Regions from separate parts of the Pseudoalteromonas sp. PAB 2.2 genome, predicted to be linked through region 1. Evidence: predicted binding sites of a transcription regulator. Region 1 holds the regulator's gene; each other region holds the start of a gene.

Region 1 (10,726 bases):
CTACTATTGATTGCGACAAGTCGCTCTCCATAACTTTTTTCACTAGTTCTGCCATTTTAAGGGTTTTTTAGTCAAGATGGAAAAAACAAATCGTAAAATTTTGTAATATTTACTATCAAATGAATCTAAGACTAATAACGTATGGCTTAACCCCCGCTTAAATTAAGATTGTAACAACACCGCCCTTAATCATTGCCAGCTCATTCTTTTACTTATACTTTCAGGTTCGGTTTTGTTACTATTTGCAGTCATCTGTTTAAGTAATATTGGCGTATCACAATGGTGACTTCTTTTGTCATTTTAATTATTGGTTTTGCAGCACTCGTTTGGAGTGCCGATCGTTTTGTTTATGGGGCAGCCGCGCTGGCAAAAAATATGGGGATCCCCACCCTAATTATCGGTTTAACGGTTGTGGCTATGGGGTCATCAGCACCTGAAATGATGGTGTCGGCATCTGCAGCACTTGCAAACAAAACGGATACCGCTGTCGGAAACGCTATTGGCTCTAATATTACCAACATTCTGCTTGTACTGGGAGTCACGGCCCTATTACGTCCTCTGTCTGTTTCTTCAATGACGCTAAAACGCGAAATGCCACTTGTGTTAATCGTATCGATTGGCGCGTGGTATGTATTTTCAGACAACTATTTTTCATTCGCCGAAGGGATTGCTTTAATACTTGCTTTTGCCGTATTTATTGCCGGATTAGTGATCATTTCATTGCGAGCAAAAAATCAAGATGACCCTTTTGTTAGTGAAGCCTGTGAAGATGTGCCCGATAATGTCAGCACGCGTTCGGCAGTATTATGGCTTGTGGTCGGCATGATTTTGCTACCAATTAGCTCACACTTTCTAGTGGGTTCGGCGGTTGATATTGCCAAATATTTTGGTCTTTCTGATCTGGTTATTGGTTTAACAATTATTGCTATTGGTACCAGTTTACCTGAGCTTGCTGCCTGTATTGCAGGTGTCTTAAAAAATGAAGACGATTTAGCACTGGGCAACATTGTTGGCTCAAATATTTTTAATTTGCTGGCTGTACTGCCACTGGCAGGTATTATTAATCCATCGGTTATCGACCCATCAGCCGCTAACCGCGATGCACTTATTATGATAGCGGCCACCATTGTGTTAATTGCCATGTCATTGAACTTAAAAGGTGCACGTCGTATCAATAGAATTGAAGGTGGCTTTTTGTTAGTCGCATTTATTGCATATCAAGGCTATATTTTCAGCCAAATAGGATAATCAATGACGCAACATAGCTTTATCGCGCAAGGCAAGCGCGTACTCGAAATTGAAGCGCAAGCATTAAAAGAAATTGATCAATACATTGACCAGCATTTCAATAATGCCTGTCAATTAATGTTCCAATGTACTGGGCGAATTATCGTTATTGGCATGGGCAAGTCAGGCCACGTAGGTAATAAAATTGCTGCCACACTCGCCAGCACAGGAACACCTGCATTTTTTGTTCACCCAGGTGAAGCAAGCCACGGTGACCTTGGTATGATTACCCGTGATGACGTGGTTATGTGCATTTCAAATTCAGGGGAAACGAGCGAAGTTGTCAGTATTATTCCTGTCATTAAGCGCATTGGCGCAAAAATGATTTCGCTAACAGGCAACCCAGACTCAACAATGGCCACGCTTTCTGACGTACATGTGTGTATTAAAGTAAGCAAAGAAGCGTGCCCACTGGGCCTTGCGCCAACAGCCAGCACAACGGCAACGCTAGTCATGGGCGATGCAATGGCTGTAGCACTGCTTGAGGCAAGAGGCTTTACAGCAGACGATTTTGCACTTTCTCACCCAGGCGGAAGCTTAGGAAAACGTTTATTGCTTTGTCTTAGTGATGTTATGCACGCAGGTGAGGCCACTCCCATTGTTAATGAATCGCAAAGTATCAAAGATGCATTAATTGAAATGTCGGCAAAAGGCCTCGGTATGACTGCAATTGTTGGTGATGACAACACACTATCGGGACTTTTTACTGATGGTGATTTACGACGTATTTTAGAGCAACGGGTTGATATTCACAGCACCGCAATTAGCCAAGTAATGACTCGCTCATGCACAACTGCACACGCTGATATGCTGGCCGCAGAAGCGCTTAATATTATGGAACGTAAACGTATTAATGGTCTGATTGTAATCGACAAAAGCAACACCCCCATTGGCGCGCTTAACATGCAAGACCTTTTAAAAGCAGGAGTACTTTAAGCATGACATTTGCTGAGCTTTACCAACCAGTAAGCACAGACGTGAGTCAACGTGCTCAAAAAATAAAACTGCTTATTTGTGATATTGATGGTGTTTTTTCAGATGGCCGTATTTATTTAGGCAATCAAGGCGAAGAGCTTAAAGCTTTCAATACAAAAGATGGATTCGGCATTAAAGCCCTTATCAATAGTGGTTTTCAGGTGGCCGTTATCACGGGACGCCATTCACAAATAGTTCAGCAGCGAATGACTAGCCTTACGGTACAACATATTTATCAGGGCCAAGAAAATAAGCTCATTGCTTATCAAGAGTTAAAAGATAAACTTAGCTTAACAGATGAGCAAATTGCCTATATTGGTGACGATGGTCCAGACTTACCGGTTATGGAAAAAGTCGGATTTGCCGTTGCTGTTAATGATGCTCATCCATTAATCAAAAAACTGGCTCATTACACCACCCTGTTACCTGGTGGCTTTGGAGCTGTGCGTGAACTAACTGATTTATTAATGCTAGAAAATGGCAAACCGCTAACTAGCGATGGAACGAGCGCATGAATATAGCCCGTATTTTACTAAGTGTTGTTTTTGTTTGTAGCATGGTTTGGTTATGGTATCCGTACTTTAATCAACCGACAAACACAGTGCTCAGTGAAGACGAGATTATCGCTACACCTGATTATACCGCAATCGCATTAAAGCAAACAGCCTATGATGATCAAGGTAAAATCAGTCATAAAGTGGCCGCTGCTAAAATGGAGCTGTATCAACAGCTCGGGTTCACCTTTTTTGAGCAACCCATTTTCACCATTTACGGTGATCAGCAAGTTTGGCAAGTAAAAGCCAAAGAAGCCACGTTATATGAAAACGATCAGCTTGTATTCGAAGGGGATGTAGTTGCTAAAAACCTTACCCATAATGGCATGATCGAAGATATTAAAGCTGAGAACATTAACATCGACATTGACAAAATGACCATGTTTTCTAAGCAACCTGTCACGCTGACAGGACCGAATTTAAAAATTACCGGTAAAGGTTTAAAAGCCGATTTAAAAGCCGAAATTGTTGAGTTAACTAACCATACACGAACCATATACTATGACCAATAAACTTAAGAAATTACTCCTGATCCCAAGCTTATTGATTGCGTTTTCTGGCGCAGCTGCTGAGCAGGCTGGCACACCAATCAGCATTAGCTCTGATCGCCAAGAAGGTCAGCTAAAAAATGGCATTGGTATCTTCGAAGATAATGTCGAGATCATACATGGTAACCGTCGTATTACAGCGGATCGACTCGAAGCACATGCAGGTGAAGTTGAAGGCACGGTTGAATTAATTATTGCCACAGGAAAGCCCGCTTACTTTGAAGAAAAACAAGCTGACGGCACTATTATGAGCGCCAGTGCTGAAGAAGTTCGTTACGATGTTGCTAAACGCTTATTAACACTCGTTGGCAATGCACAAGTGACTCAAGCAGGCCAAAAAGTCAGTGCCAAGAGCATTACATACGATATGGAACAGCAACTGATAAGTGCCGAGAAAGATGAAAACTCGACCGATCGTGTACACACTATTTTAGTGCCTGTTGATAACAAAAAGAACGATGAAGGCCAGCCATGAGCACACTAAAAGCAGAGCTATTAGCTAAAAGCTATAAGGGTCGCCAAGTTGTAAAAAATGTAGGCCTTGAGGTAGAAGCTGGCAGCATTGTCGGTTTACTTGGGCCAAATGGCGCAGGTAAAACAACCACCTTTTACATGATTGTGGGATTAGTGCCCAGTGACAAAGGTAAAATAAGCATTGATGATAACGATATCACCTTATTGCCAATGCACAGCCGCGCTCGCTTAGGTATTGGCTATTTGCCACAAGAATCATCGATTTTTAGAAAACTGACCGTTTATCAAAACTTAATGGCCATTTTAGAGACCCGTAAAGATCTCAATAAACAAGGCCGCGAAGAAACACTTAACAGCTTACTTGATGAATTTAGCATTCAACACATTCGTGACAGCCAAGGTATGGCATTGTCAGGGGGTGAACGCCGTCGTGTTGAAATAGCACGCGCACTGGCCGCTGACCCTAAATTTATTTTGCTCGATGAGCCTTTTGCTGGTGTTGATCCTATTTCAGTGTTAGATATAAAGAAAATTATTGAGCACTTAAAAAATCGTGGTATTGGTGTATTAATTACTGACCACAATGTGAGAGAAACCCTTGATGTTTGTGAAAAAGCCTACATTGTTTCTCATGGGGAGCTAATTGCATCAGGTACACCTGAACATGTGTTAGCCGACCAAACTGTACGCGATGTGTATCTAGGCGAGCAATTCAGGCTTTAAATACGCCACCGACTAGAGCATCTGCTAGACTTATAACAATGACAATAAATCAAATAAATAGTTAACGGCATCGTGCTATTGTTTGATAAGACTAAAAAGGATTGTTAGGGATACATGAGGCAATCATTACAGCTGCGCATGGGCCAGCAACTTACAATGACTCCACAACTGCAACAGGCTATCCGTTTGTTGCAGCTCAGTACATTGGATCTCCAGCAAGAAATTCAAGAAGCGTTAGACTCTAACCCTTTGCTTGAAGTTGAAGAAGCAGATTATGCAGAAGAGAGTATTGGCAAGAACGAGCAGAAAGCCGAATCTGACGATACCCAACTAAGCGCGTCGGCTGACGAAGCTGCAAGCGAGTACGAGCAAGAAAGCAGTGATGCCCTCAACAAAGACACCGTAAGTGACGACTTAGCAATGGATGTTACGTGGGATGAGTACATGAGTGCTGCCCCATCAAGTTCCTCAGGTCCAATGCCTGAAGATGAATCAATTTACCAAGGCGCATCAACCGAAACTCTCCACGAATACCTAATGTGGCAGTTACAACTGACTCCATTCAGCCCAACAGACGAAGCGATTGCCGTTGCGATTGTTGAGGCAATTGATGATTCGGGTATTTTAACCGTAAGCTGCGAAGACATTGTTGAAAGCTTCAATCAAAATAACGATGAAGAAGAAATCGAACTTGATGAAGTCGAAGCTGTCTTAAAAAGAATCCAATTATTCGATCCTGTCGGTATTGGCGCCCGTAGTTTACAAGAATGTTTGTGTATTCAATTACGCCAATTCGATGCTGACACCCCCTATTTAGCTGAAACTAAAATGGTGTTATCAGAACATATTGAATTATTAGCGAGTCGTGACTATCGCACTTTGATGAAAAAGACTAAGCTTAAAGAAAGTGAGCTGAAAGAAGTCATGACATTGATCCACAGCTTAAATCCAAAGCCTGCGGATACCATTGTTAGAGAAGAGTCTGAATACGTGATACCCGATGTATCCGTAAAAAAAATAAAAGGCCGTTGGGTAGTTGAACTAAACCCAGACTGCATGCCGAAAATCAGAGTGAATAGCCACTATGCGGCGATGTCACGTTCTGTAAAATCAAGCAGTGATAGCCAATTTATTCGCTCTCATTTACAAGAAGCAAAATGGTTTATTAAAAGCTTAGAAAGCCGTAATGACACGTTATTAAAAGTGACTAACTGTATTGTTCAACAACAACAGGCTTTCTTTGAACATGGTCCTGAGGCCATGAAACCCATGGTATTAAATGATGTCGCAGAAATGGTCGAAATGCATGAATCAACAATTTCGCGAGTAACAACACAAAAATACATGCATACCCCGCGGGGAATTTTTGAGTTGAAATATTTCTTCTCCAGCCATGTAAGCACTGAAAATGGGGGTGAGTGTTCATCTACGGCAATTCGCGCTTTAATCAAAAAGCTAATCGCCGCAGAAAACACAGCTAAACCATTGAGTGATAGCAAAATTGCAGATATATTGGCTGAGCAAGGAATTAAAGTAGCTAGACGGACAATAGCAAAATATCGAGAGTCTCTAGCAATACCTCCGTCGAATCAGCGTAAGAGTCTGATTTAGACGTTTTACATAGAAGGAAAATGCTTATGCAACTAAATTTAACTGGTCGTCATGTAGAAATCACAGATTCATTAAGAGACTATGTAAACACCAAGTTTGCGAAACTAGAAAGGCATTTTGACCACATTAATAATGTTCATGTCATTCTAGATGTAGAAAAACTAAGCCAAAAAGCAGAAGCAACTTTACATGTAAACGGAGGCGAGTTATTTGCCTCTACTGAACACCAAGATATGTATGCAGCCATCGACTCGTTAATCGATAAACTTGATCGTCAAGTAATTAAACACAAAGAGAAATTAGCTCGACACTAAATTATGAAACTTAGTTCACTTACTAACCAGGACTGCAGCAAAGCTGCGGTCCTTTTTAATAGCAAAAAAAGAATTCTCGAATTTATCAGCGAACTGGCTCATGAGCAGCTCCCTCATTTATCTCAGCAAGATATACTCAATGCCCTATTGAACAGAGAAAAATTGGGCAGCACGGGTATTGGCCGAGGTATTGCGATTCCACATGGTCGTATGAGCGGTGCAGATCAGCCACACGCATTTGTAATTGTGAGTGAGTCACCTATAAATTTTGATGCAATTGATAATCGTCCAGTGGATATTTTTGTCGCACTCATCGTACCAGATGGTGACTGTCAGCTTCATCTAAAGACCTTATCAACAATTGCTGATAGACTTAAAGACAAAGAATTTTGTAAACAGCTACGCAGTGCTAAAACAGATAGTGATCTGTTTAAAGTCATTGCATCAGAGGCATAAATGGAATTAATTATTATCAGCGGTCGCTCTGGTTCAGGTAAATCAGTCGCTTTACGAGTACTTGAAGACTTAGGCTATTACTGCGTTGATAATATTCCTGTAAACCTGCTTCCTTCGTTAGTACGCAGTGTGTCAGATAATTACGACAAAATTGCTGTAAGTATCGATGTGCGTAACCTGCCGAAAGAACAGCAAGAATTTAACGATATTCTTGAGTATTTACCGGGCTTTGCAAAACCTACGTTGTTTTATTTAGATAGTGATGATCAAACACTGATCAAACGATTCTCTGAAACACGCCGCTTACACCCATTATCGATTGACTCGCTGCCGCTTGATTTAGCGATTAAACAAGAAAAAGTATTACTGGATGTTTTGATCACCCGTGCCGATTTTATGATTGATACGACCGATCTCAGCGTGCATCAGCTTGCCGAATCTATTCGCGAAAAAATACTGGGTAAAAAAGACAAAAAGCTCATTATTACTTTTATGTCGTTTGGCTTTAAGCACGGTATTCCAAAAGAAGCTGATTACGTATTTGATGCTCGCTTTTTACCGAATCCACACTGGGAACCGGATCTAAAACCACTGACAGGCTTAGACCAACCAGTAAAAGATTACCTTGCTAGTCACAGCATAGTGCAAAAGTTTACATGGCAAATTCAAACCTTTGTACAAACATGGCTCCCTCACCTAGAGCGAAATAATCGCAGTTATTTAACCATTGCGATTGGCTGCACAGGTGGACAACATCGCTCAGTTTACTTAGCGCAAACCATTGGTGAGAGCTTTTCGAAAAGTCACGCAAACGTGAAAATACGCCACCGCGAGCAAGATACCCAATAGGCAACGACGATGCATGCTGAAGACACTTTTTTAATCCAAAATAAGCTAGGTTTACATGCACGAGCAGCCACGGTTTTAGCACAACTTGCACTGCAATTCGATGCTAAAATAACCCTTTACCAAGACGATAAAGAAGCCGAAGGCGATAGTGTATTAGCCTTAATGTTACTCGAGAGCAGCCAAGGCAAAGAAGTCCGTGTGGTGTGTGAAGGCCCCGATGCTGACGCAGCACTCAATGCAATAGGCGAATTAATTGCACAACGCTTTCATGAACAAGAATAGCATTTGCTAAGCCTTGACTGTTTACGTTAAACTTGCATTGGGTATTTAAAATTCCTGTTAAATATCCTACTTTTATATCGCTCGCTTCTCTAAAATACATTTTTCTTAGTAAATTTATCTCAGTGCGGCGATATCCCTGCAAATACTAAATTTAGCAACTATGCTGTATTTGCTGAGTCAGATTTTAAGCTATTTTTTCAGTTGTAAGGACGCCAATGCCAGAAGCCTTTGAACAAGATTACCCGCTACAACAACTAAAACAGGTGACCAAGTCACTCAATAGTGGTCAATTTGTTCAAGTGCGCGGCATGTTAGCAAAAACAGCACCGTGTGATACCGCACTCCTTTTAGAATCATCTCCGCATAAAATTCGCCGTATGCTTTGGCAGCTGGTAGACCCTGATGTGCGTGGTGACGTATTAGAAGAGCTCTCAGAAGATGTACGTTTAGGCATTATTGCCCAAATGGAACCTGAGCACATTGCTGCCGCAACCGAAGACATGGACGACGATGATTTAGGTGAGGTTCTTCGTAGCCTACCTGATACAGTCTACCAAGACGTTGTCGGCGCCATGGACTCGCAAGATAGAGAAAGAGCCACCCAAGCCCTGTCTTATCAAGAGCGCTCAGCTGGTGCCTTGATGAACAGCGATACGGTAACCATTCGCCCAGACGTCACACTAGATGTTGTTTTACGCTATCTGCGTTTACGCGGCGATTTACCTGAAGGCACCGATGATTTATACGTCGTTGATAAACATAATTGCTTTTTAGGGGCATTATCTTTAACGACGTTGTTGACCAATCCCTCAGATAAAGTGGTTCGCGACCTGATGGATGAAGACTGTGAATCTATCTTAATATCGATGGATGAAAGCGACGTGGCACAATTATTCGAACGCCATAACTGGATTTCAGCCCCCGTTGTAGATGATAACGCGCACTTACTAGGGCGTATTACCATCGATGATATCGTTGACGTTATCCGTGAAGATGCCGAACATAGCTTATTAAGCTTAGCGGGTCTTGATGATGAAGAAGATACTTTTGCTCCCGTATTGAAAAGCTCGCAGCGCCGCTCTATTTGGCTAGGAGTCAACTTATTAACCGCTTTACTCGCTGCAATAGTCGCTAGTTTTTTCGAGAATACATTAGCTATCTTACCTATTCTTGCTGTACTAAATGGTATTGTTCCCTCAATGGGAGGCGTAGCAGGCAGCCAAACGCTTACACTTGTTATTCGTGGTATTGCTGTTGGCCATATAAACCAAACCAACCAACGCTTTTTATTACTCAAAGAGCTCGCTATCGGCGCGCTAAACGGGGTAATTTGGTCTATTTTAATCGCGGGTGTTGTCGCGCTGTGGCAGTGGGACTTTAAACTCGGTGCGGTGCTTGCCTTTGCTATGTTCATGAACTTAGTGGCAGCAGGTATTGCAGGGGCCAGTATTCCGCTTATTTTAAAGAGAATGAAAATTGACCCTGCATTAGCAGGCAGCGTAGTGCTTACGACGGTGACAGATATAGTGGGTATTTTTGCCTTTTTAGGCACTGCGACTTGGTTACTTATTTAAACTAAAAACGGCCCTTGTGGGCCGTTTTGCTTTGTATAATCTATGTTGCTCGTTGCTTATTTTTACCAACACGCGGTTTGGTGTTCGCCTTCTTAAATTGGCTAAAACCTGTGTGTCGGGTTAGTGCAGCTCGGCCTGTGCGCCCTTTCCCTTTAGCAGCCTTTTCATTGCGCCCTTCCTCAGGAACTAAACAATGAGGGCCTTTACCAATGAGATTCGCTTTACCCATTTTTTTAAGAGCTTCACGGATCATCGGCCAACCAGCCGGATCATGGTAACGCAAAATTGCCTTATGCAGACGACGCTGACGTGCCCCTTTTGGAACAGGTACTTGCTCCGTGTTATTTTTAATATTACGCAACGAGTTCATCTCGGTATGATAGATTGTCGTCGCATTCGCCATGGGTGAAGGATAAAAGTTCTGAACTTGATCAAGCTTAAAGTCATTCGATTTTAACCACAGCGCCATATTCACCATGTCTTCATCTTTGGTGCCTGGGTGAGCTGAGATGAAATACGGGATCAAATACTGCTTTTTACCTGCCTCTTTCGAGTATTTATCAAACAACTCTTTAAACTTGTCGTAAGCGCCCATACCTGGCTTCATCATTTTCGATAACGGGCCATCTTCGGTGTGTTCCGGTGCGATTTTCAAGTAACCACCAACATGGTGAGTGACCAGCTCTTTAACATAGCGAGGGTCTTCAACGGCTAAATCGTAACGCACACCCGATGCAATTAAGATCTTTTTAATCCCTTTTACATCACGTGCTTTTTTATATAACTCAATCGTCGGCGTGTGGTCGGTGTCCATATGTTTACAAATATCAGGGTAAACACACGATAAACGACGGCATGTACTTTCTGCTTTTTTACTCTTACAACGTAATTTATACATGTTCGCTGTTGGGCCGCCTAAGTCAGAGATAACCCCTGTAAACCCTGGCACCTTGTCACGAATTTGTTCAATTTCGTCAATGATAGATTGTTCTGAGCGACTTTGGATAATACGTCCTTCATGTTCAGTAATCGAACAAAATGAACACCCACCAAAACAGCCTCGCATGATATTCACGGAC
Region 2 (10,726 bases), on a different contig from region 1:
TAATCGTCTCGCCTTTATTATCAACAGGGTAAATTTCAACTTCATTAGTGCCACTGTACTTTACAATAAAATCACTTGCTGGCAATTCATTGCCTTTACCAGCTTCAACGCTTGCAGTAATACTGCCGTTGCCCGTGTTTGCTTGATAAGCAAATGCATCAACCGTGGGGATTTTAAATATATCACCGCCTAAATTTCCATCGGCATCCATACCTAAATGGTTTTGCTGATTAAAGGCATCAGCAAGGGCTAAGCCCATTTGGCCTAATTGATTCTGGGCTGGCACTAAAATGTCATCACGAAATGACAGTAAGCCGCCTATTTTGCCTTTAAGTTTACTTACATCAACCTCAAGCGGCACGGCTTTGCCACCATTAACATCTAAATGTAGCTCTTTGAAGCTGGGATCGGGATCGCCAGTAAATGAAAACAGGTTAAAGGTACCGCTTTCCATCACTAATGCTTGACCAGATCCCAAATAGACTTGTTTCTCACCGTTATTACCGTTGAGAGTTTCTACATCAATGAGTTCTGATAAGTCACGAATTGCTTTGTCGCGCTCGTTGTACAGTCCGCTAGACGCTGATTCACGATCAGTGCCATGCACCGCGGCAATTTTAGAGTTCAATTCGCTAATACTTTGGATTAAGTTATTTGCTTCGTCCGAGAAAATTTCTAATTGCTCGTTCACAACAGTCTGCTGGTCAACCACGATGCTTGAAAGCCTGTCCATTTGATCAATCAGGTTTTGTGCATCTGTCATAACCAGCGAACGCGCCACCGTCGATGAAGGCTGATTTAAGCTTTCTTGAACATTATTAAAAAACGAGTTAATGCTGGTTGATAAGCTATTCGACTCTTCAGAAAACAAGCTATCGACTCGGCTTGCTTCTGTTACAAACTGATCAAAAAATGCTTTATTTGACGTGTCACGATTTAGCTGTTTTTGAGCAAACTCATTGAGTAAACGATACGTTTCACCCCGACCAACTTGGTTGTCGATCATGGTGCTGAACTCAGTGCGCTCACGAACATAACCCGCTGTATTTACATTGGCTATGTTTTTACTGGTCGTTTGTAAAAGCTCAGAATTCGCTCTTACACCTGAATTTGCTATGTCATATAAGCTGAATGACATGAGGACTTACTCCTTAACGTACCAATGAAGCAGCGACGCTTTGAAGCTCAACACGCTTCAATACCTGCTTAATTTTGTTGGCATAATTTGGATCTGTTGCATAACCTGCTTTTTGTAACGAATCTAAAAAGGCTGCAGGTTCTGCGGTGTTTTTTAATGCGTCTTGATAACGTGGGTTTTCATTTAAGAAATCAACAAAATCATTCACACTGTCTTTAATTGACTGATAAGAACGGAAGCTTGCATGCTTTTTAACAGGCACACCTTGCTCAAACTCAAGCGTAACTTTACTTGCTTTGTCACCTTGCCAGCTCTTATCAGATTTAATGTTAAAAAGGTTATTACTACTGGTGCCATCCGCTTTACTAATAATATGCTTACCCCACCCTGTCTCAAGCGCAGCTTGAGCAACCATCACAGCAGGGTTTAAACCAATTTTTTCAGCCGCATTTTTTGCGTGCTCCCAAACAGAGCTAATGAATGACTCAGCATCTTCAAAGCGGTTTTCTGATTGCTCATCAGTGGCAACTTCAGCCATTGGGTGTGTTTCTGGCTTAGCTTCTTGATTACCGCGAACACGCTTATCGCTATCAAACTCTGCGGTTGTTCTTAACACGGAACCAGGAGTAAATTTCTTACCGTCGGGCGATAGCTGCTGCACAATAAGATCAGCCAAACCCAGTGAGCCGTTAGAAGACAACTCAACAGAAAGCTGTTGATCATGCATTTCTTCAAAGAATTTTACGCCACTCGAGTTAAACGGACTGTCTTTGTCTTCAAATGCTTCATTAGCCTTACGCATGCTTTTAAGCAGCATTTGCGTAAAGATAGATTCAAATTGTGCCGCCGCTTTTTTCAGCGCCTCTTTTGACGCATCGCTAGAGGCATCACTTTTTAGAGCACTTTGACGCAATGAGTCTAAGTTGCCTAAATCAAAAAAGTTTTGCTTGTCGAGATGATTCGTATCCATCAGCTTTTTGACACAATAATTAATAATGCATAATCAAATGCAATAATTACGCCAAAAGAGGATTTATCAGATTGAGGGAAGGTAAAAATGAAAAAACGCGCTGAGCTCAGCGCGTTTTTAATTGATTATATAATAACAAGTTGCCCGTTTATGGCTCCCGCCTCTTTCAACGCTTCAAGGATAGCCATTAAGTCACCAGGGGCGGCACCAACTTCGTTTATCGCTCTCACTAAATCATCAAGGCTAATACCAGGATTAAACACAAAAGCGCGAGAGTCATCTTCATTAACATCGATAATACTTTGGTTTGTCACCACCGTCTCGCCTTCGCTCAGTGCATTCGGCTGCGATACGTTTTGCTGCTCAGCAATGGTCACGGTTAATCCACCGTGGGTAATTGCAGCTGGCTGTAATTTTACGTTTTTACCAATAACAATGGTGCCCGTACGTGAATTGACAATAATTTTTGCCGCAGTATCAGCCGGTGTGAACTCTAAGTTTTCAAGCGTTGATAAATACGATACGCGCTGCGATGCATCGCGCGGTGCAATGACACGTACAGACGCTGCATCAATTGCTTGAGCACTGTTTGGCCCAACTAAATCATTAATAGTTTGCTCTAGGCGCTTTGCCGTTGTGAAATCTGGACGATTCAAATTAAAGGTGATGTAGTCACCTTGCATAAACGGGCTTTTAACAGCGCGCTCAACCGTTGCCCCATTCGGAATTCGGCCAACGGTGGGAGTGTTAATAATCACTCGGCTGCCATCAGCACCTTCTGCGCCTAGACCACCCACGACCAAACTGCCCTGTGCAATGGCATACGTATTACCATCAACCCCTTTCAAAAAGGTTTGTAATAACGTACCACCGCGTAAGCTTCCTGCACTGCCAATTGAAGACACGGTAATATCAATGGTTTGACCTGGTTTTCTAAACGCGGGTAACTCGGCATGTACAGCAACGGCTGCAACATTTTTAATCTTTGGTTTTAAGTTCGCAGGAAGCGTGATACCGAAGCTATTTAACATCGCTTTAAAGCTCTGCTCTGTAAAACGACTTTGCTCGCCCGTGCCAGGTAAACCCACCACTAAACCATAACCGACTAATTGATTTGAGCGTACACCCTCAACCATAGACACATCTTTAACTCGCTCAGCCTGAACAGAAAACTGTACGCTAATTAAGCAAAGAGCAATAATGTATTTAAACCCATTCATGATTTGTATCCTCTAAAATGGGAAAATAGAACTGCTAAAGAAGCGAGTTAACCAACCCGCACTTTGCGCTTCTTGAAGTTGACCTTTACCTGAGTATTGAATGCGCGCATTCGCAACTCGGTTTGAAGTCACCGTATTATCTGCTGTCACATCTTGGGGACGCACTAAACCTTCAAGACGAATAAACTCTTCACCGGTATTTAAAGTAAGCCACTTTTCGCCACGGATCACTAAGTTACCGTTCGGCAAAACTCGCATAACATTAACTGAAATATCACCAAATAAGCTGTTCGATTGATTCGATTTAGAATCACCTTTAAATGATGAATCTGAACCAATGCCAAATTGGATACTATCACCACCTATATTCACAGGATTGCCGCCTAAACCAATGACTGGGTCAAGGCTTGCGTCGGTTTCTTTATCGGTTTCGGTTTTCGCCGCTTTGGTTGCCTGAGTCGATTCTTGCAGTTTAACCGTGATGATATCGCCTGCCCGCAACGCTTTTTTATCTGAATACAGGTCATTTGATAAATAACTATCAAATAATGAACCAGTGGGTACCATTTGCTCTGCTGCAGGCTCTGGGTACATTGGCGCATAGTAAGGGTCATCCTGAACCACATGGTTATTTTGTGTTGCCATACAACCACCGAGCAATAACGCTGTTGATGTGACTAAGATAATGTTACGCATGCTGCCTCCTACCCATTATAACTGTTGGTTAATGTAACTAAGCATTTCATCAACAGCCGAAATCACTTTTGAATTCATTTCATAAATTCGCTGTGTTTCAATGAGGTTAACGAGCTCTTCTGTTACATTCACATTTGAAGTTTCAAGTGAACCTTGTACAACAGTTCCTAAACCATCAATACCGGGATTACCTTGCACAGGAGCCCCACTTACAGCCGTTTCGGTGTAAAGGTTTTGACCCATAGGCTCAAGGCCAGATGGATTGATGAAATCACTGATAGTTAGCTGACCAATAACAACATTGTCAGCTTGGCCTGAGATACGCACCGACACTTCACCATCTTGTGATACCGTAATTGATTGTGCATCGTCTGGCACATTCATCTCTGGTTGCACAGGAAAACCGGCTCCCGCGGTAACAATGCGGCCATCTTCATCGGTGGTAAATTGACCATTACGCGAATAAGCGATATTGCCATCTGGGAGTAAGACCTCAAAAAAGCCCGGTCCTGAAATCATCCAATCCAATGAATTTTCAGTGGTAAGCATGTTACCTTGTGAAAAGTTCTTTTGGTTAGCAACCACTTTCGCACCCGCGCCTAACATCAAACCTGATGGCATTTCAGTGTCTTGTGAGGAACGACCACCTGGCTGATTAATATTTTGATACAGTAAATCTTCAAATACGGCGCGGCTTTTTTTGTAACCGACCGTGCTGGCATTCGCGAGATTATTTGAGATCACCGAAATATCGGTTTGTTGGGCGTCAAGCCCGGTTTTACTGATCCACAATGCAGGATTCATAACTCTACCCTCTCAGTCATCTTAAACAATGCGTAACAGCTGATCTTGACGTTCATCAAGCTCTTCCGCTGTTTTCATCAATTTAACTTGTAATTCAAATTGGCGTTGATTGCTGATCATATCGACCATTTCGTGTACGGGGTTCACGTTCGACATTTCAAGGGTGCCCGAAAGCACTTTTACATTAGTTGAAATATCGCAAAAACCACATAAGTCATTTACCAACATGTCTGGCTTTGGCCTAAATAAGCCATCATTGCCTTTTTCTAGTTGATTGTTATCGGCTTCGATTACCTTTAAACGATCAACCACTTCTAAAAAGTTTGCAGGTGCCCCTTGTGGACGCACCTGAATTGACCCATCAGAACTAAATTCAATCTTCTCGATTGGTAAAGGCAAAATAATGGGGCCACCTTCGCCAATAACTTGACGACCATGACTGGTCATCAATGCGCCATCGGGAGTAATATTCAGCGTGCCTGTTTTGGTATAGGCTTCATTGCCCGATGCATCTTGTACGCTTAACCAACCCCGATCACTCATGGCAATATCAAGTTCTCGGCCTGTTTCAACAAAACCACCCGACTCCATGTTAGAACCTGGGCGCTCTTGCATTGCGAATACACGCGATGGCAAGCCTTCGCCAAATGCTTGCATTGAGCGTGCTTGTGCAAAATCAGCTTTAAAGCCAGTGGTGTTTGCATTTGCTAAGTTGTTTGCCTTTAATTCAAGGCCACGCAAGCTTTGCTTTGCACCAGACATGGCAATGTAGACCATTTTGTCCATAACATTGACTCACTAAAAATACGATAACTATGAAATGCAATAAAAGTGCCAAAGTAAAATTGACGCGGAAATAAGCAAAGGAAAATAAAAAAGGCTGCCAATAGAGGGGGCAGCCTTTCGTGTCGGATTAAGCTTAGAGCCGCTAAAATTAACGGATCTGTAAGATATTTTGTTGTAATGTTGAGTTAACTTCTAAGGCACGTGAATTCGCCTGGAAATTACGCTGTGCGCTGATAAGGTCAACCAGTTCATTCGTTAAATTAACGTTTGATTGCTCAAGTGCTGATGAGTTAATTGAACCCAATGTGCCTGAGTTTGGCTCACCCGCAATAGGCTCACCCGAGGTTAAGCTTTTCTTCCAAGAAGTATCACCCGCTTGTTGTAAGCCTTGAGAGTTTGAAAAGCGCACCATAGCAACTTGGCCTAAGAATGAAGTATCGCCATTGCTGTATGAAGCAACTACTTTTCCATCTGCACCAATATCAATGCCCGCTAAACGACCGACTGTCGCACCATCTTGCTCAAGTGCTTTTACTTCAAAGTTACTGGCGTATTGCGTAGGCACTTTATTAGCGGTGCCTGCTTCATCACGCCAATTAACCGTGATTTCATTCGGGAACTGTGCGCCATTACCAAGTAGTGTCGATAAACCTGTCGAAGCATCTGAAGGCAAAATAATGTCATCAAATGTGGTTTCTGGAGCGGTTACGTTCGGTAAACCCGCCGCCGTGAACTCAAGTGTATCAATTGGCGTGTGTGCACCTGTGCCCGTTGCAGCACCTGAAGCATCAAACGCTTGACCATCCATTGTGGCGTACACTTCCCACGTATTTGGCGTTGCTGTAGGGTCTTGCTTTACAAAAAATAACTGCACAACATGCGGCTCACCTAATGAGTCATAAACAGTTGTTGAAGTAGACGAGTTATAGCTCGTGCTATCAGTTGGATCAAAGGTTGTCGTTGTTGGCGTATCGACACGTGCGTCTAAATTCATTGAGCTGTAGATATTACTCGTATGACGAGGCGAACCTGAAGCATCTGGAATTTGAATCGGTGAAGTAGTACTTAAACTTACCGATGTCGTATTACCCGTTGATGGGTCAACAGGGAAACCTTGCAGGTAGTTACCATTGGCATCAACAACAAAGTTATCTGCATTTAATTTAAATGCACCCGCACGCGTATATGTAAAGTCTTGTGATGCGATGTCATCACTCATCGCAAAATAACCTTCCCCTGTGATTGCTAAATCAAGTGAGTTATTTGTGAATGATAACGACCCTTGGTGAAACTGTTGTGCAACCGTTGCTGTTTTAACACCGTCGCCGTTTTTTGTTTTACCAGAACTAAATACTGACGATGCGTACACATCAGCAAACTCAGCACGCGACTCTTTAAAGCCCGTTGTGTTTACGTTGGCAATATTATTTGCCGTTACGTCTAAATCTTTTTGTGCGGCTGCTAAACCTGTTAATGCAATATTGAAGCTCATAACTCACCTCTAACCTATCTCTTAGCCTAAGCTAACCCAAACCTTTTTAATTATGCGATTTCAGCTATATCAGTTAGCCTAACCGCACCCTCTTTTGTATTTACGATAATGCCGCTGCTGCCATTAATATTGACACTTTCAATGTTCTTAAAGGTTGCCAGAGGCATGCTGCTGTAGTCTCCATTTACGAAGCCTTCAGCGCTAATATTGTATTCGCCTTCAGGAAGAACATTGCCCTCACCATCTTTACCATCCCACTCGAAACGGTGAGCACCGGCAGATTTCGATCCTAAATCAATCGTGCGAACTAATTGTCCCGTCGAATCAGTGATTCTTAACGTAAGAGATTCAACAGCTGTTTCTGCCACAACGGAACCTTTAGCTAAATTTTCGCCATCAAAGTCAATAGTCTCTGACTCAAGCAACGCTTGCTTACCCACTAACGTTGACGCTTGTAATGCCGAATTTGATGTCATGGATGCAGTGAGTGACTCAAATTTTGTGTTTAAATTTGAAATACCTTCTGCCATGGTAAAGTTCGTCATTTGCGCAATCATTTGATCGTTATCAGCAGGATTGCTCGGATCTTGAAACGACAACTGCTGCGTTAACAACGAAAAGAAATCTTCTTGAGACAGTGTGTTACTGTCTTCTTTTGCTGTTGGCGTGTTTGTCTCATTCCAACGCAAGCTATCCATATAGGATGATGATGCAGAGCTGATGTCGTTACTCATAACTTATCCTCGATTACCGTTGTCCTAACAACAGTGTTTTACTTAACATTTGCTTAGCTGCATCAGCAACTTGCACATTTGTTTGGTAAGAGCGAGAGGCAGAAATCATATTAGCCATTTCTTCTACAACGTTGACATTTGGTTTATAGATATACCCATTTTCATCCGCGCTGGGGTGATTCGGGTTGTATTCTATTTGTAGCGGCTTATCGCTCTCTACAATGCCTAATACTTTAACGCCAACAGAAGAGCCCTGCGGATTACTTTGCGATGCTGACGCTTTTGTAAGTTCAGCAGCAAACACAGGATGGCGCGCTCGGTATGTCTGGTCTTGGCTTGAGCTAATTGTATTTGCATTCGAAATATTACTTGCTGTGGTATTTAAGCGAACATTTTGTGCGCTCATACCCGTGCCCGAAATATCAAAAACATTATATAAACTCATGATTAAGCTCCTTGACTACCGAGGGCTTTTTTAAGGCCTTTAATTTTACTACTCATAAATTGCAGGCTTGCCTGATACTCTAATGAGTTTTGTACATACAAGTTTCGTTCCACTTGTATATCAACAGAGTTACCATCACCTGTATCTGCTTGATTTGGCGTACGAAACATTTCTGAATTACCAACAAATCGGCTGCCACCGGCAAGGTGTTTCTCATCCGTTCTTACCATGCTATTGCCGCCGTGCTGGTTGCTTTTTGCCGCTTTTAATGCGGATGCAAAATCGACATCTTTCGCTTTATAGCCCGGCGTATCAGCATTAGCGATATTTGTCGCTAATAACTCAGCGCGTTGTGAACGGATCAACATGGCATGAGGATGCACACCGAATGCTTTATCAAAACTGATAGCCATAACCATCTCCAAAAATTTGACTCTCCTTAGCTAATGCAAAAGGTAAGCCAAAAATTAAGCATGATTATTTTATAATTAAGATGTTGATATATAATGAAATTAGCAACCTAAGAACTAGGTTGCTAAGGAAAGATTACTTTTTCTGGTAGATGATACCCGGATTACATCGCACCATATCAAAACTGTCACTAAGGCCAGCCATTGACTCTGAAGCGCCTAAAAACAGGTACCCTTTTGGATTAAGTGCTTGCGCAAATTGCGCGATAATTTTTGCTTTTACTTCGGGTGCAAAGTAGATCAATACATTACGGCAAAAAATAATATCAAATTTCCCCATCAAGGCATACGAATCCAATAAGTTTAAATGCCTAAAACTGACCATTTTCTTTATTGGATCAACTACTTGAGCCATACCGTTACCACTGTCTTTAAAAAACTTTTGACGTCTTTCAACAGACAGGCCACGTGCCAAAGCCAGTGAGTCATATTCTGCGTTTTTGCACATATCAAGCATAGTATTAGAAATATCTGTGCCGATAATTTGTGCGCCCATTTTTAAAACGCCAGGTTGCTTAGATTGAAACTCAGCAACCGACATGGCAATAGAATACGGTTCTTGACCTGATGAACTTGCCGCTGACCAAATTTTAATTGGACGACGCAATTCTTTGAATTCAGGGAAAAGTTTAGTTTTAAGCAATTCAAATGGGTATTGATCACGAAACCACAAAGTTTCGTTTGTTGTCATTGCATCAACCACTGCGGCACGAAGCTGCCTCTCGTGAGGACTCAAGGTTTTACTTACCAACTGTGACAATGACTCAACATTAAAACGCGCCATCAAGGGTGCCAGGCGACTTTTCACTAAATAAAGTTTGTTATCGCCTAGTACAATGCCACATTGTTGCTCTAAAAAAGAGCGGAACTGATCGTATTCGCTTTGTTGTAAGTGCTTATTTTCCAAAGTAATACCACCTATAAATAATTAATCACAATGAACCCACTTTTTAACGGCAGTCGCTAATTCGTCTGGGTTAAATTTTGCAATAAAATCATCGGCACCCACTTTTTCTATCATCGCTTGATTAAAAACACCACTGAGTGATGTATGCAAGATTACATGCAAAGGTGATAACTTTGGATCGGCCTTAATTTCTGCGGTTAAGGTGTAGCCATCCATTTCTGGCATTTCAACGTCTGAAATTAACAAGCCAACTCGCTCAGTAATATTATTTACACAATCAAGTTCTGCTATTTCACGTAAGCGTATTAAAGCTTCTTTACCATTTTTAGCGAGTTCAGTTTGTACACCGAGAGGTTCTAACGCACGTTTTACCTGATTACGCGCAACGGCCGAGTCATCAGCAATAAAAACGATTCGCTCCCCTAAATCTTTTTGGATTTCTCCCTCACCAATCACATCCGCACTTACTTCAGTGTTAACAGGGCAAATTTCGTTAAGGATCTTCTCGACGTCTAAGATTTCTACCAGTTCGTTTTCTATTTCAGTGACCGCGGTTAAATAAGAGTAACGCCCTGCACCTGAAGGTGGCGGCATAATTTTTTCCCAGTTCATATTAACGATGCGCTCTACGCCACCGACTAAGAACCCTTGCACTGAACGATTGTATTCCGCAATGATAATAAAACTATCTTTGATATTTTCAATGGCAGGACCGCCAACAGCCATTGATAAATCGATAACAGAAATGGTTTGACCACGAATGTGTGCAACACCACGAATATAAGCATTCGATTTTGGCATGTTTGTAAGCGGTGGACATTGTAGAACCTCTCTTACTTTAAACACGTTAATACCAAAGCGTTGTCGCCCTCTGAGTTTGAATAATAGTAATTCAAGGCGGTTTTGCCCAACCAACTGTGTACGCTGGTTTACTGAGTCTAAAATGCCTGCCATTTCAATCTCCTAAAGATAAACAACCAGAGCCGGAACAATAATTGCTTACTTTGTGTTAAAGCTACATAAGGTTACGAAGCGTCTGTTTTTTGACGCAAAATATTTATACC
Region 3 (10,726 bases), on a different contig from region 1:
TTACGTCGTATTATTCGTCGTGCAGTACGTCACGGTAACAAACTTGGCGCAAAAGGCGCGTTCTTCTATAAGCTTGTTGCTGCACTAATCGAGCAAATGGGTCAAGCGTACCCTGAGCTTGCTAAGCAACAAGAAATTATCGAAAAAGTATTACGCATCGAAGAAGAGCAGTTTGGTAAAACACTTGAGCGTGGTCTAGCAATTCTTGAAGAAAGCCTTACTGACATCGAAGGTGATGTAATCCCGGGTGATTTAGTCTTCAAGCTTTACGATACTTACGGTTTCCCTGCTGATTTAACGGCTGACGTTGCGCGTGAGCGTTTCATGACTATTGATGAGCAAGGTTTTCAAGAGTGCATGGCTGTTCAGCGTAAGCAAGCACAGCAAGCGGGTAAATTTGGTGCTGATTATAACCAGCAACTTAAATCTGAAAAACACACAGACTTTAAAGGGTACGACTCAGAGCACTACACTGGCACCGTGGTTGAATTATTTGCCGAGGGCCAATCTGTTTCTGTACTTGAAGATGGCCAAGAAGGTATTGCTATTCTTGACCGTACACCATTCTACGCCGAGTCAGGTGGTCAGGTTGGTGACACGGGGGTGTTAAAAGTGGCGGGTGGTGAGTTTGTTGTTACTAACACTACCAAGCTGGGTAATGCATTTGCGCACCATGGTCGTGTACAAGGCCGCATTGGTACAAACGACAAAGCAGAAGCAACAATTGATGCAGCACGTCGCGATAGCATTAAGAAAAACCATACTGCCACGCATATTTTACATGAAACGCTTCGCCAAATTTTAGGTGATCACGTAAGTCAAAAAGGTTCACTGGTTGACCCTGAGCGTTTACGTTTTGATTTCTCTCACTTTGAAGCCGTAACAAAAGATGAATTACGTCAAATTGAGCGTGCAGTGAACGACGAAATCCGTCGTAACTTTGCGCTTGAGACTGAGCTTATGGCAATTGATGAGGCCAAGGCAAAAGGGGCGATGGCGTTATTCGGTGAGAAATACGACGACGAAGTGCGCGTAGTCACGATTGGTGATTACTCAATCGAGCTGTGTGGTGGTACTCACGTTAAGCGTGCTGGTGATATTGGTTTATTCAAAATCGTATCAGAAAGCGGCATTGCAGCTGGTATTCGTCGTATCGAAGCGGTAACAGGTGCTGAAGCTGTTGCGTATGTCAGTGAGCAGGAGCAACAGTTAAACGATGTTGCAGCTCTAGTAAAAGGTGATAGCAGCACGGTACTTGAAAAAGTAACAGCACTCCTTGAAAAGTCAAAAGGGCTTGAGAAGCAAATTGCTCAGCTTAACGATAAGCTAGCAAGTGCGGCGGGTGCATCGCTACTTGACTCAGTTGTTGAAGTGAATGGTATTAAACTTCTAGTTGCTGATGTAGCTGGTACAGAGTCGAAAGCATTACGTGGCATGGTTGATGACCTGAAAACGAAGATTGGTTCAGGCGTGATTGCACTTGGTGTAGCAAACGGCGACAAAGTTAGCTTAATTGCCGGTGTAACTAAAGACCTGACAGGCAAAGTGAAAGCGGGTGAACTTGTTAATCACATGGCTGCACAAGTGGGCGGTAAAGGCGGTGGTCGTCCTGATATGGCGCAAGCGGGTGGTACTCAGCCAGAGAACCTAAGCGCAGCTTTAGAAAGCGTAACTAGTTGGTTATCTGAACGTTCTTAATCACTAGTGGCACTTATCGTCCAAAAGTTCGGCGGCACTTCAGTGGGCTCCATTGAGCGTATTGAGGCCGTCGCCGACCTTGTTGTTAAAACAAAACAACAAGGCCATCAAGTTGTGGTGGTGCTCTCGGCTATGTCGGGAGAAACTAACCGTCTGATTGACCTCGCTAAACAAATAGATTCTCGGCCTAGTGCCCGTGAACTCGATGTGTTGCTTACCACTGGTGAGCAAGTGTCGGTATCGTTGTTGGCAATGGCAATAATTAAGCGTGGACACTCCGCTGTTAGCTTACTTGCCGATCAGGTAAATATTCGTACTGACAATATGTTCGGTAAAGCCCGTATTGAAGAAATTGCAGCGACACGGCTAAAGCATGAGCTTGAGCATAACCGGATTGCAATTATTGCTGGTTTTCAAGGCCGTGATATCGAGGGCAATATCACCACGTTAGGTCGCGGCGGCACTGATACCTCAGCAGTTGAAATTGCGGGGGCAATTAATGCCGATGAATGCCAAATTTATACTGATGTTGACGGCGTTTATACGACCGATCCACGCATTGAACCAAATGCGCGTCGTATGAGCCATGTTACCTTTGAAGAAATGCTCGAAATGGCGAGTTTAGGCGCAAAGGTCTTACATATTCGCAGTGTCGAAGCAGCAGGAAAGTATAATATACCGCTCAGGGTGTTATCGAGTTTTAATCCCGATCAAGGGACCTTGATCAGTTTTGAGGAGCCGGATGTGCAAGCAAATATTGTGTCGGGTATTGCGTTTAATCGAGATGAAAGTCTTATTTATGTCAACGCAGTGCCACAAGGAATGGAAAACCTTGCAAAAATTTTGCAACTTTTTGCAGAGTTCGGTATCGAAATAGATATGATTAATCAAGTTAATCATAACTTTGAAAAAATAGACTATGCTTTTACTGTGCACACAAATGATTTTGAGCAGGCGCTTGAAATTTTAACCAGTAACCAAAGTGCTATCAAAGCTGAATCTATAAATGGAGTAAGCAATGTTGCCAAGGTATCTGCTGTTGGCGTAGGGATGAAATCTCACTCAGGTGTCGCAAGTTTATTTTTTAATGCACTTGCACAAGAAAGCATCAAAGTGATACTTATATCAACATCAGAAATAAAGATATCAGTTTTAATTGATGAAAAGTATTTAGAACTGGCTGTACGTGCACTACACAAAGTTTTTTTAACTGAAAATGAGTAAGATATAGAGTTTTTACTTACTTTTAGGTCTAGTTTTCATTAAAATGATTTTGACGCGGAATCTTTTAATTTTTTGGAACATGGGAGCAAGAGAATGCTAATACTAACTCGAAGAGTAGGTGAAACCCTAATGATCGGTGACGAAGTAACAGTTACTGTTCTTGGTGTTAAAGGAAATCAGGTTCGCATTGGTGTAAATGCACCTAAAGATGTCTCTGTACATCGTGAAGAAATTTACATGCGAATCCAAGCAGAGAAATCTAACCCTAATCCGGGTAATGTTTAATCAGCAAAAAGATTTTTTAAGAGCCACTCATTGAGTGGCTCTTTTATTTAGCGCGGTGGTCATTGCTTCGTTTAGCGCTTGCTTTGATAAATACTGCATGCCTTTGTCTGCTTTTAAAATATAACCCCGCTCTGTTTCAATAATCTCATTGATTTGCTGCCAACTTAATTGGTAGCTTTTGTAAGGGTTTTCGGCTTTTACACCCTCATCATCAAAACTAACAGTTACTTCACTGCCTGATGCGCGACTCAGCATTTGCCTAGTGACCCACCAAGGGCGTTTGTAGTAAAACGATAAACACTCAACGATAGCCAGCATAAACATAAAGCTGCCAAGGTAATGGTTTTCAAGCATATAAAAGGCAAGTAACCCTAGGCTTATTAGCAATACTAATAATGGATATTTTGGTTTTGCCTGTGAAGAGTAGGGCAATGACTCATCAAAGCACTCATAGTAATAAGGTTTATCTAGTGTGTAAGTTATACTTAGCGACATTCATGGTACTCACATTATTTGATACATGAAGTTTATCATTTTTAGAAAAAAACTACCGTAGTTGGTTTTCATTTTGTTGTCATTATGAGAGCTTATACCAACCTGCAATATTACTTAATCATTCAGAGGGATTAAACCTGACGCTAGCTGCGTTAAAAGTTTCTATCTAGAACAACGTAATGATGAAGCTTTTCGCCTTGCTATTGCCCGTTTTACCTGTCTCTAAACAGCTTATTTAATTAAGCTGCCTAGAGTTTAAGTGAATGCGTTTAAGTAAATGTGTTTTTAGGCGAAAATATTATGCTCTTTAGCTCATTATCTTTAGCTCTTACAGTGACCACTAACTCGTTTTTAGTTATTGCCGACATGCCTTATACACCGATTGATGAAATTAACCTTGCTAAGCCCAATGGCAAGTTAGCAAAAGCTGTTGCGACTACGCCTCATGGCTTTTTGATGCATTTAGGTGATATGAAATCTGGCTCTCTTGCATGTACCAATGAACTCTTAACAAGCAATAAAAAACTACTTACTTCTCTTTCTTCTCAGCCATTTATTTACACGCCTGGCGACAATGAATGGACCGACTGTGACCGTGCTACGCTAAATCCCCGTTTTGATGAACTTGAGCGATTAAACTACGTTAAAGGATTAATGTATGACGAAGCATACGTTAAAAAAGCGAAGCAGCTAGAGGGCTTTACACAGCAGGCCGATATGCTTGAAAACGCTCGCTGGCAGTTTGACGGAATAGAGTTTCGCACTTTGCATATACCTGGTACGTTTAATGGCCGCTCTCAAATACTAAAAACTGATAAACATGTTGCACTCGATGCGGCCGATACACGAGACAAGCTTAATGTAAATTGGTTAAATCAGGCGTTAGTTAATCAGAGTGCGAAAGCATATGTGTTTGGCTTTCAAGCCGATATCTATCGTTCAACTAAAAAGCAGCCATGCGCTGATTCACGCCGAAGCGACTGCGACGCCTTTAAAGTATATCGAGATGCAATCAATGACTTTGCAAAGCGCACTGATAAGCCGGTGTTGGTAATGCATGGTGATACACCCCCATACTGTCAGCAGCAACTGGCTGATAATTTAACCCGTTTGAATGTACCCGGCGACTTTGAAGTAAGTGATATAGCGAAGGTGAGTTTAGTCGATGGTAATTGGCAAATTAACAGTATGGCGTCAGGGAAAGTATTAACTGTTCAATGTAAGTAAAAAATTAAGTAAAAAAAGAGCGGCTTTATAAGCCGCTCTGGTTTTAAGTTATTAAAACTTTAACTTCACACCCATTTTAAATTGACGACCTAAAACGTCATAGTTACTTGGGAATGTGTTACCTGAGTTTGAGCTTGTATCACCAGCTTCACCGCCCACTACAGGTGGCTCTTTTTCAAACATGTTATCAATACCGAATGTAACATTCATGTATTCGGTAACATGATAGCTGGCAAATAAATCGAAGTAATCGTAGCTTTCAATACTTCTGAATTCTTCAAAAACATTAGGTGCTTCGATTGGCTCAACATCAACACCATCTATATGGCGCCATTGTAATGAAACCGTAAAGTCTTCCCAAATCCAGCTAGTACGTTGTACCCAGCGTAATTCAGAAACAGGATCACAGCTTGTGCTGAAATACCCTTTACAGTCAATAATGCGGGCAGTGCTGGAACTTTGTGATTCTTGAGTTAGGTATTTGTTTACATTACCAGAGAACTGCAATTCGCCCATATCATCAAGCAAAATACCAAAATTAAACCCAAGCTCTACACCCTCGGCGCGTTGGTTTTTTAAGTTGGTCGTAAATTGCTCAATACCCGCGCCAGCAATTGTTAAATCACCCCCAATGCGGTTGATTTTTGCACACTCGTTTGCATCGCCAAGTACATAACATGCATCCAGAATTTCCTGAGCAGAGAAGTTACCAATAATATTATCAATATCAATATCGTAGTAATCGAGTGTAATTGTAAAGTTTTCAACAGCACTGAACTCAGGCGTCCAGACAATACCCGCAGTAAATGTTTCTGCTTCTTCAGCACCAGGTGGGTTTAAAGGATCGCTCCCGCTGATAACTTGCACTTGACCAGATATTACATCTTGTACATTACCTACTTGCGCGTCAGTCATGCCAGTTGAAATACAAAGTTGTCTCAACGTTGCATCAATATTAGCGGCATTTGCGACAGAGCAAGGATCTTGTTGTGCATTGTCTAAGCCTGTGACTACAGGTGATGCAATCTCACCAACATTAGGTGCACGTGTTGCTTGTTGTTGCATTACACGAACAAGTACATCACTTACAGGGCGCCAGTTAAAACCGAGCTTCCAAGTTTCGTTACTACCAACAGTGTCATAGTCTGCCCAGCGGAAACCAAATTCAACATCAAGTGTTTCAGCACCAGGTAACCCATCTAACACAGGTAGGTAACCTTCTAAAAATACCTCATCAACTTTAAAGCCACCCGAAATCGGTAGCTGGTTACCACCGGCTCCCCCTTGGCAGCTTGCAGGGGCAAGTTTTAAACATTCATCCGGTTCAAAAAGGCCTTTTTCGCGACGATTTTCATAACCAAAGCTCATCGAAAGTGGCGCACCTGCACCTGGAATTTCGATAAAATTAATGGCGCCATTAACCGTTGCGGTGAAAATTTCTTGGCTGTATTTTTGCTGTTGCAGGGCGATTGCTTGAGCGTATCCTGCCATTTCTTCAGTGATTGTACCGAAACCACCAAATAAATTGATTGGCACACAGCTAGAATCACCATTTTTACAAGTGACACCATCTGTTGTATCAAGAGCATTTTGAATATTAGTTAGGTTAGTATAGCCGCCACGCACTGTGGTTCTGTTAGATTCACCATATTGGTAGCTAACATCGTATTCCCAGTCATCAAGGAAGAAACCTGTCACACCAGTTACAAGTTGGAATTGCGCACTGTCATAACGTTCTGTTCTTGCGCCAAGTTCTAACGTTCTACGACGAAGTTGAACTTTTAAATAGTCTTCACTATCAACGATACCATTGCCATTGACGTCTTGCCAGTTGCTATCATCTAAGCTTCCAGCTGCCAGAGCTGCTGTTGCTCCGTCAATCATAAATTGTCTAGCTTGGTCACCAATTAGTGGATTAGCAAGCGGTAAGTTGAAGCTTGAACCAAATGTTCCAGATGGTGCGACCTGAGTATCAACACTGGTATTTGTGTAGTTGAAGCTTGAATATACTTTATGCTCATCAGTTAAGTTATATTTAGCAATGGCTGTAGCAGAATAACGCTCTGAAGGTGTTTGGTAGAAGTTATAAGGGTTAAAGTTAAATACACTACAGGTGTCTGGTTGCAATGTTCCGTCATTTCTAAATTGCCCAGAACCTGTTGTACCCGCACCTACAATCGCAAATCTTGTAGGGAATGCAGTTGTTGAACCGCCACTTTCAACAGAGTTTGGACCGCTACAATCTGCTGGTGCTGGAATTGGGGGTTCACCATTGAGGAATTGCTCGTAGTTAGCACCTGTTTTAGTTTCTATACCGAGTAGGCCCAACGGACGGTCACCCAGTAAGATTTGATCACGTTGGCTCCAGCCTAAAGAGAGAACCACATTGCCTTTATCATCTTCTAAATTAGAGCCGATTGTCAGAGCTATGCTGTCTTTATCGCCATCACCATCACCTGTTTCAGAGTGCTTAAAGTCTAAATCAACGCCTTGGAAGTCATCTTTTAAGACTACATTCACAGCACCTGCAATCGCATCTGAGCCGTATACCGCAGAAGCACCACCGGTAATAATGTCAATTCTTTCAATGAGGGCTGTGGGGATTGTTGAGCTATCAACAGACCCATTATAGTTGTATGGAATCATCCGGCGACCATTCATTAACACTAAAGAGCGTTGTGAACCTAAGCCCCTTAAGTTAATGGTTGCTGCACCGCCAGAGCCATTATTTACGTTACTACCGTCTCCAGGGATTGTAGAGGGAAGGGTTCTAAGGATTTGCTCTACTTCAGGTTCTTGTTGATAACCTAGTTCTTTTTCTCCAATTGAAACAATAGGGCTTGCAGAGACCGCACCAGGTTGTCTAATCCGACTACCGGTGACTGATATCACTTCGAGATCTTTTTTTGCTTCAGTTTCTTCTTCGGCTGAACTTGTTGGTGCATACAGTAAAACTGATGACACGAAGCCTGTACTAATTGCTAATCTTATAGCATTAGATAGTTTGCTGGTTAACATTGTTATCTCCCAATAAATTATAGTTGGCTAGAAAACAATGGAATACTGCTGATAGTCCATTCTTAGCAATATCAGCTTAGTATACATATTAGGTAAAAGTAAAAAAATACTTCGTTATTTTGTATATGTTTTTCAAAAATACCAATGCTTTACGAAAAAAAGCGACTTATAAAGCCGCTTTTTTTCGTAAAGTCTCTATTTTTAGCAGTTAGTTTCTTCTGCTTTTACACCTTCTTTAACTTCTTCGCATGCATCTTCTACTGCATTTTGAGCGTCGGTTACTGCTTCATCAATGCGCTCACCAGCTTCTTCTGCTGTGTTGTCTTCACACCCCATAATAAATAAAGCTGAAAATAGGGCGATAGTAGCTGCTTTTAAAGTTGAATTTTTCATAATGAAATTCCTTGTAAATAAATTAGTAAAGTAAATTGCTGTTGGTTTGTTATTACTTAGGTACATTGCCTCTAAGAGCACCTGATATAAGTGAAATAACAAGTAAAACTAAGAATATAAAAAATATGATTTTAGCTATGCCTGCTGCGGCCCCTGCAATACCGCCAAAACCTAACACTGCAGCGATTAGCGCTATAACTAAAAAAGTAACTGTCCAGCGTAACATAATGTTCTCCTTGGTTATTTAATTTCGTTTCGGTTGATTAGACTGAAGCGAGTTCCATACCAAAGTTTTAAAGTCCTTATTTTTCAATTTGTTAGTTTTTTTTCGGTTTTTTTTGTGGCGTGTCGTTTGGTAATTATTACGAGTGATCATGTAACTTATTCATAGTGATAATTTTTCAACTTCTATGCTGAAAGTGGACGCCTGTGAGTATGTTTTCTTGGTAAGACCAATTTAACCTGTATGGCATACAAGTTACCAAACCCCTTGCTTTAGCTGATTTTTACGCTGCTACGTTACACAGTTAACTATTTTTACATATAACTTTTGACTATATTGAGTATTTTTATCGTCTATATTGGGTAGTTAATTGCCGTAATGGCTTGGTGTTAATTAATTGTTTGATGTGTTACCCTGTAATTAATTGGTTTTACCAATTGACAATAAAGCTTTAAAAATAAGTTTTGTTTGTTATTATGAGTGTATAAATATTCAATTTAAGTGTTTTTTTATTCTGAGTAGCGAGGGGAGCAGTATGGATATTGGTGGCTTACTTACAACCGCAGCCAGCTTAATGCTAACGGGTATGGTGGGTGTATTTATCTTTCTCAGTATTTTGATTTCAGCCGTACTGCTGATGTCGAAATTGTTGGGGCGATTTGAAAACTCTGCGAGCTCAGTTCCAGTCCGAACCGCAAAATTACAGCCTCAGCAAGGGGTACCACCGGCACATATTGCAGCTATCAGCGCTGCTATCGCTCAATTTAGAAATAAACAACAATAACGGAGCAGCTTGAACATGGCTAAATTAAAACTAACCGAATTAGTATTGCGTGATGCGCATCAATCTCTCTTAGCAACGCGTATGCGCCTAGATGATATGCTGCCTATTGCCGAAAAGCTTGATCATGCAGGTTATTGGTCTATTGAATCATGGGGGGGAGCTACTTTTGACTCCTGTATCCGTTATTTAGGTGAAGACCCTTGGCAGCGTATCCGTGAGCTAAAGGCGGCAATGCCAAACACTAAACAGCAAATGTTATTACGCGGTCAAAACCTTTTAGGTTATCGCCACTATGCTGATGACGTTGTTGAAAAATTTGTTGAACGCGCCCATAAAAATGGTGTTGATGTATTCCGTATTTTCGATGCGATGAATGATGTACGTAACTTAGAAACGGCGATTAAAGCGGCTGTTAAAGTGGGAGCGCACGCGCAAGGGACTATTTCGTATACGGTAAGCCCTGTTCATACGCTTGATATGTGGTTAAAACTTGCTAAACAATTAGAAGAGCTTGGTTGTCACTCTATTTGTATTAAAGATATGGCGGGTTTATTAAAACCGTATGAGTGTGAGCAACTCATTAAAGGGTTGAAAGAGACAGTTTCAATTCCGATTGCTATGCAATGTCATGCGACTACAGGGCTTAGCACTGCAACATATCAAAAAGCAATTGATGCAGGTATTGATATGCTTGATACCGCAATATCGTCAATGAGTATGACGTATGGCCACAGTGCCACTGAAACAATTGTGTCAATTGTTGAAGGCACAGAGCGCGATACTGAACTCGATTTAAATCAACTTGAAGAAATTGCTGCGTACTTCCGTGATGTTCGCAAAAAGTATGCGGCATTTGAAGGCAGCTTAAAAGGGGTTGATGGTCGAATTTTACTCGCACAAGTGCCTGGCGGCATGTTAACTAACATGGAAAACCAGCTTAAAGAGCAAGGTGCAGCAGATAAATTAGACCAAGTATTACTTGAGATCCCGCGTGTTCGTGAAGACTTAGGGTTCATTCCGCTTGTTACACCCACCTCACAAATAGTAGGAACACAAGCGGTACTTAATGTATTAACTGGTGAGCGTTATAAAACAATCACTAAAGAAACTGCCGGTGTACTTAAAGGTGAATATGGTGCGACACCAGCGCCAATGAATAAAGAGCTGCAAGAACGCGTCCTTGATGGTGCTGAACCGATTACTTGTCGCCCTGCTGATAAACTTGAGCCTGAACTTGAGAAATTAGAAGCCGAGCTTTTAAAAGAAGCCAAAGAGCAAGGCTTAGAGCTTGCTGATGAAGTAATTGATGATGTGCTTACTTATGCATTATTCCCGCAAATTGGCTTGAAGTTTATTAAAAACCGCCATAACCCTGATGC

What was found. Region 1 encodes sigma-54, which starts transcription at its own class of promoters, with help from an activator protein. Its sites were predicted from a motif close to GTTGGCACGNNNNTNGNNT; they were not measured.
Region 2: the regulator sigma-54 is predicted to act here: its motif matches at 5,649-5,667, upstream of BWD47_RS09240 (flagellar basal body rod protein FlgF).
Region 3: the regulator sigma-54 is predicted to act here: its motif matches at 8,612-8,630, upstream of BWD47_RS08890 (DUF1328 domain-containing protein).

Annotation. Positions count from the first base shown of each region.
Region 1 covers NZ_LYPI01000019.1:95,256-105,981, reverse strand. The annotation lists gene BWD47_RS16875 (ATP-binding cassette domain-containing protein) at 1-31, opposite strand, end outside; gene BWD47_RS16870 (calcium/sodium antiporter) at 280-1,248, shown strand; gene BWD47_RS16865 (KpsF/GutQ family sugar-phosphate isomerase) at 1,252-2,223, shown strand; gene kdsC (3-deoxy-manno-octulosonate-8-phosphatase KdsC) at 2,226-2,777, shown strand; gene lptC (LPS export ABC transporter periplasmic protein LptC) at 2,774-3,328, shown strand; gene lptA (lipopolysaccharide transport periplasmic protein LptA) at 3,318-3,839, shown strand; gene lptB (LPS export ABC transporter ATP-binding protein) at 3,836-4,561, shown strand; gene BWD47_RS16840 (RNA polymerase factor sigma-54) at 4,676-6,172, shown strand; gene hpf (ribosome hibernation promoting factor) at 6,199-6,486, shown strand; gene ptsN (PTS IIA-like nitrogen regulatory protein PtsN) at 6,490-6,942, shown strand; gene rapZ (RNase adapter RapZ) at 6,943-7,791, shown strand; gene BWD47_RS16820 (HPr family phosphocarrier protein) at 7,801-8,073, shown strand; gene mgtE (magnesium transporter) at 8,289-9,647, shown strand; gene BWD47_RS16810 (YgiQ family radical SAM protein) at 9,688-10,726, opposite strand, start outside.
Region 2 covers NZ_LYPI01000010.1:173,168-183,893, reverse strand. The annotation lists gene flgK (flagellar hook-associated protein FlgK) at 1-1,138, opposite strand, end outside; gene flgJ (flagellar assembly peptidoglycan hydrolase FlgJ) at 1,152-2,108, opposite strand; gene BWD47_RS09255 (flagellar basal body P-ring protein FlgI) at 2,234-3,328, opposite strand; gene flgH (flagellar basal body L-ring protein FlgH) at 3,341-4,024, opposite strand; gene flgG (flagellar basal-body rod protein FlgG) at 4,040-4,828, opposite strand; gene BWD47_RS09240 (flagellar basal body rod protein FlgF) at 4,850-5,614, opposite strand; gene flgE (flagellar hook protein FlgE) at 5,763-7,106, opposite strand; gene BWD47_RS09230 (flagellar hook assembly protein FlgD) at 7,157-7,840, opposite strand; gene flgC (flagellar basal body rod protein FlgC) at 7,854-8,285, opposite strand; gene flgB (flagellar basal body rod protein FlgB) at 8,288-8,698, opposite strand; gene BWD47_RS09215 (protein-glutamate O-methyltransferase CheR) at 8,832-9,662, opposite strand; gene BWD47_RS09210 (chemotaxis protein) at 9,684-10,616, opposite strand.
Region 3 covers NZ_LYPI01000010.1:79,470-90,195, forward strand. The annotation lists gene alaS (alanine--tRNA ligase) at 1-1,698, shown strand, start outside; gene BWD47_RS08860 (aspartate kinase) at 1,705-2,922, shown strand; gene csrA (carbon storage regulator CsrA) at 3,016-3,207, shown strand; gene BWD47_RS08870 (YcxB family protein) at 3,235-3,702, opposite strand; gene BWD47_RS08875 (hypothetical protein) at 4,003-4,929, shown strand; gene BWD47_RS08880 (TonB-dependent receptor domain-containing protein) at 4,981-7,947, opposite strand; gene BWD47_RS08885 (hypothetical protein) at 8,149-8,340, opposite strand; gene BWD47_RS08890 (DUF1328 domain-containing protein) at 8,393-8,566, opposite strand; gene BWD47_RS08895 (OadG family transporter subunit) at 9,099-9,347, shown strand; gene oadA (sodium-extruding oxaloacetate decarboxylase subunit alpha) at 9,363-10,726, shown strand, end outside.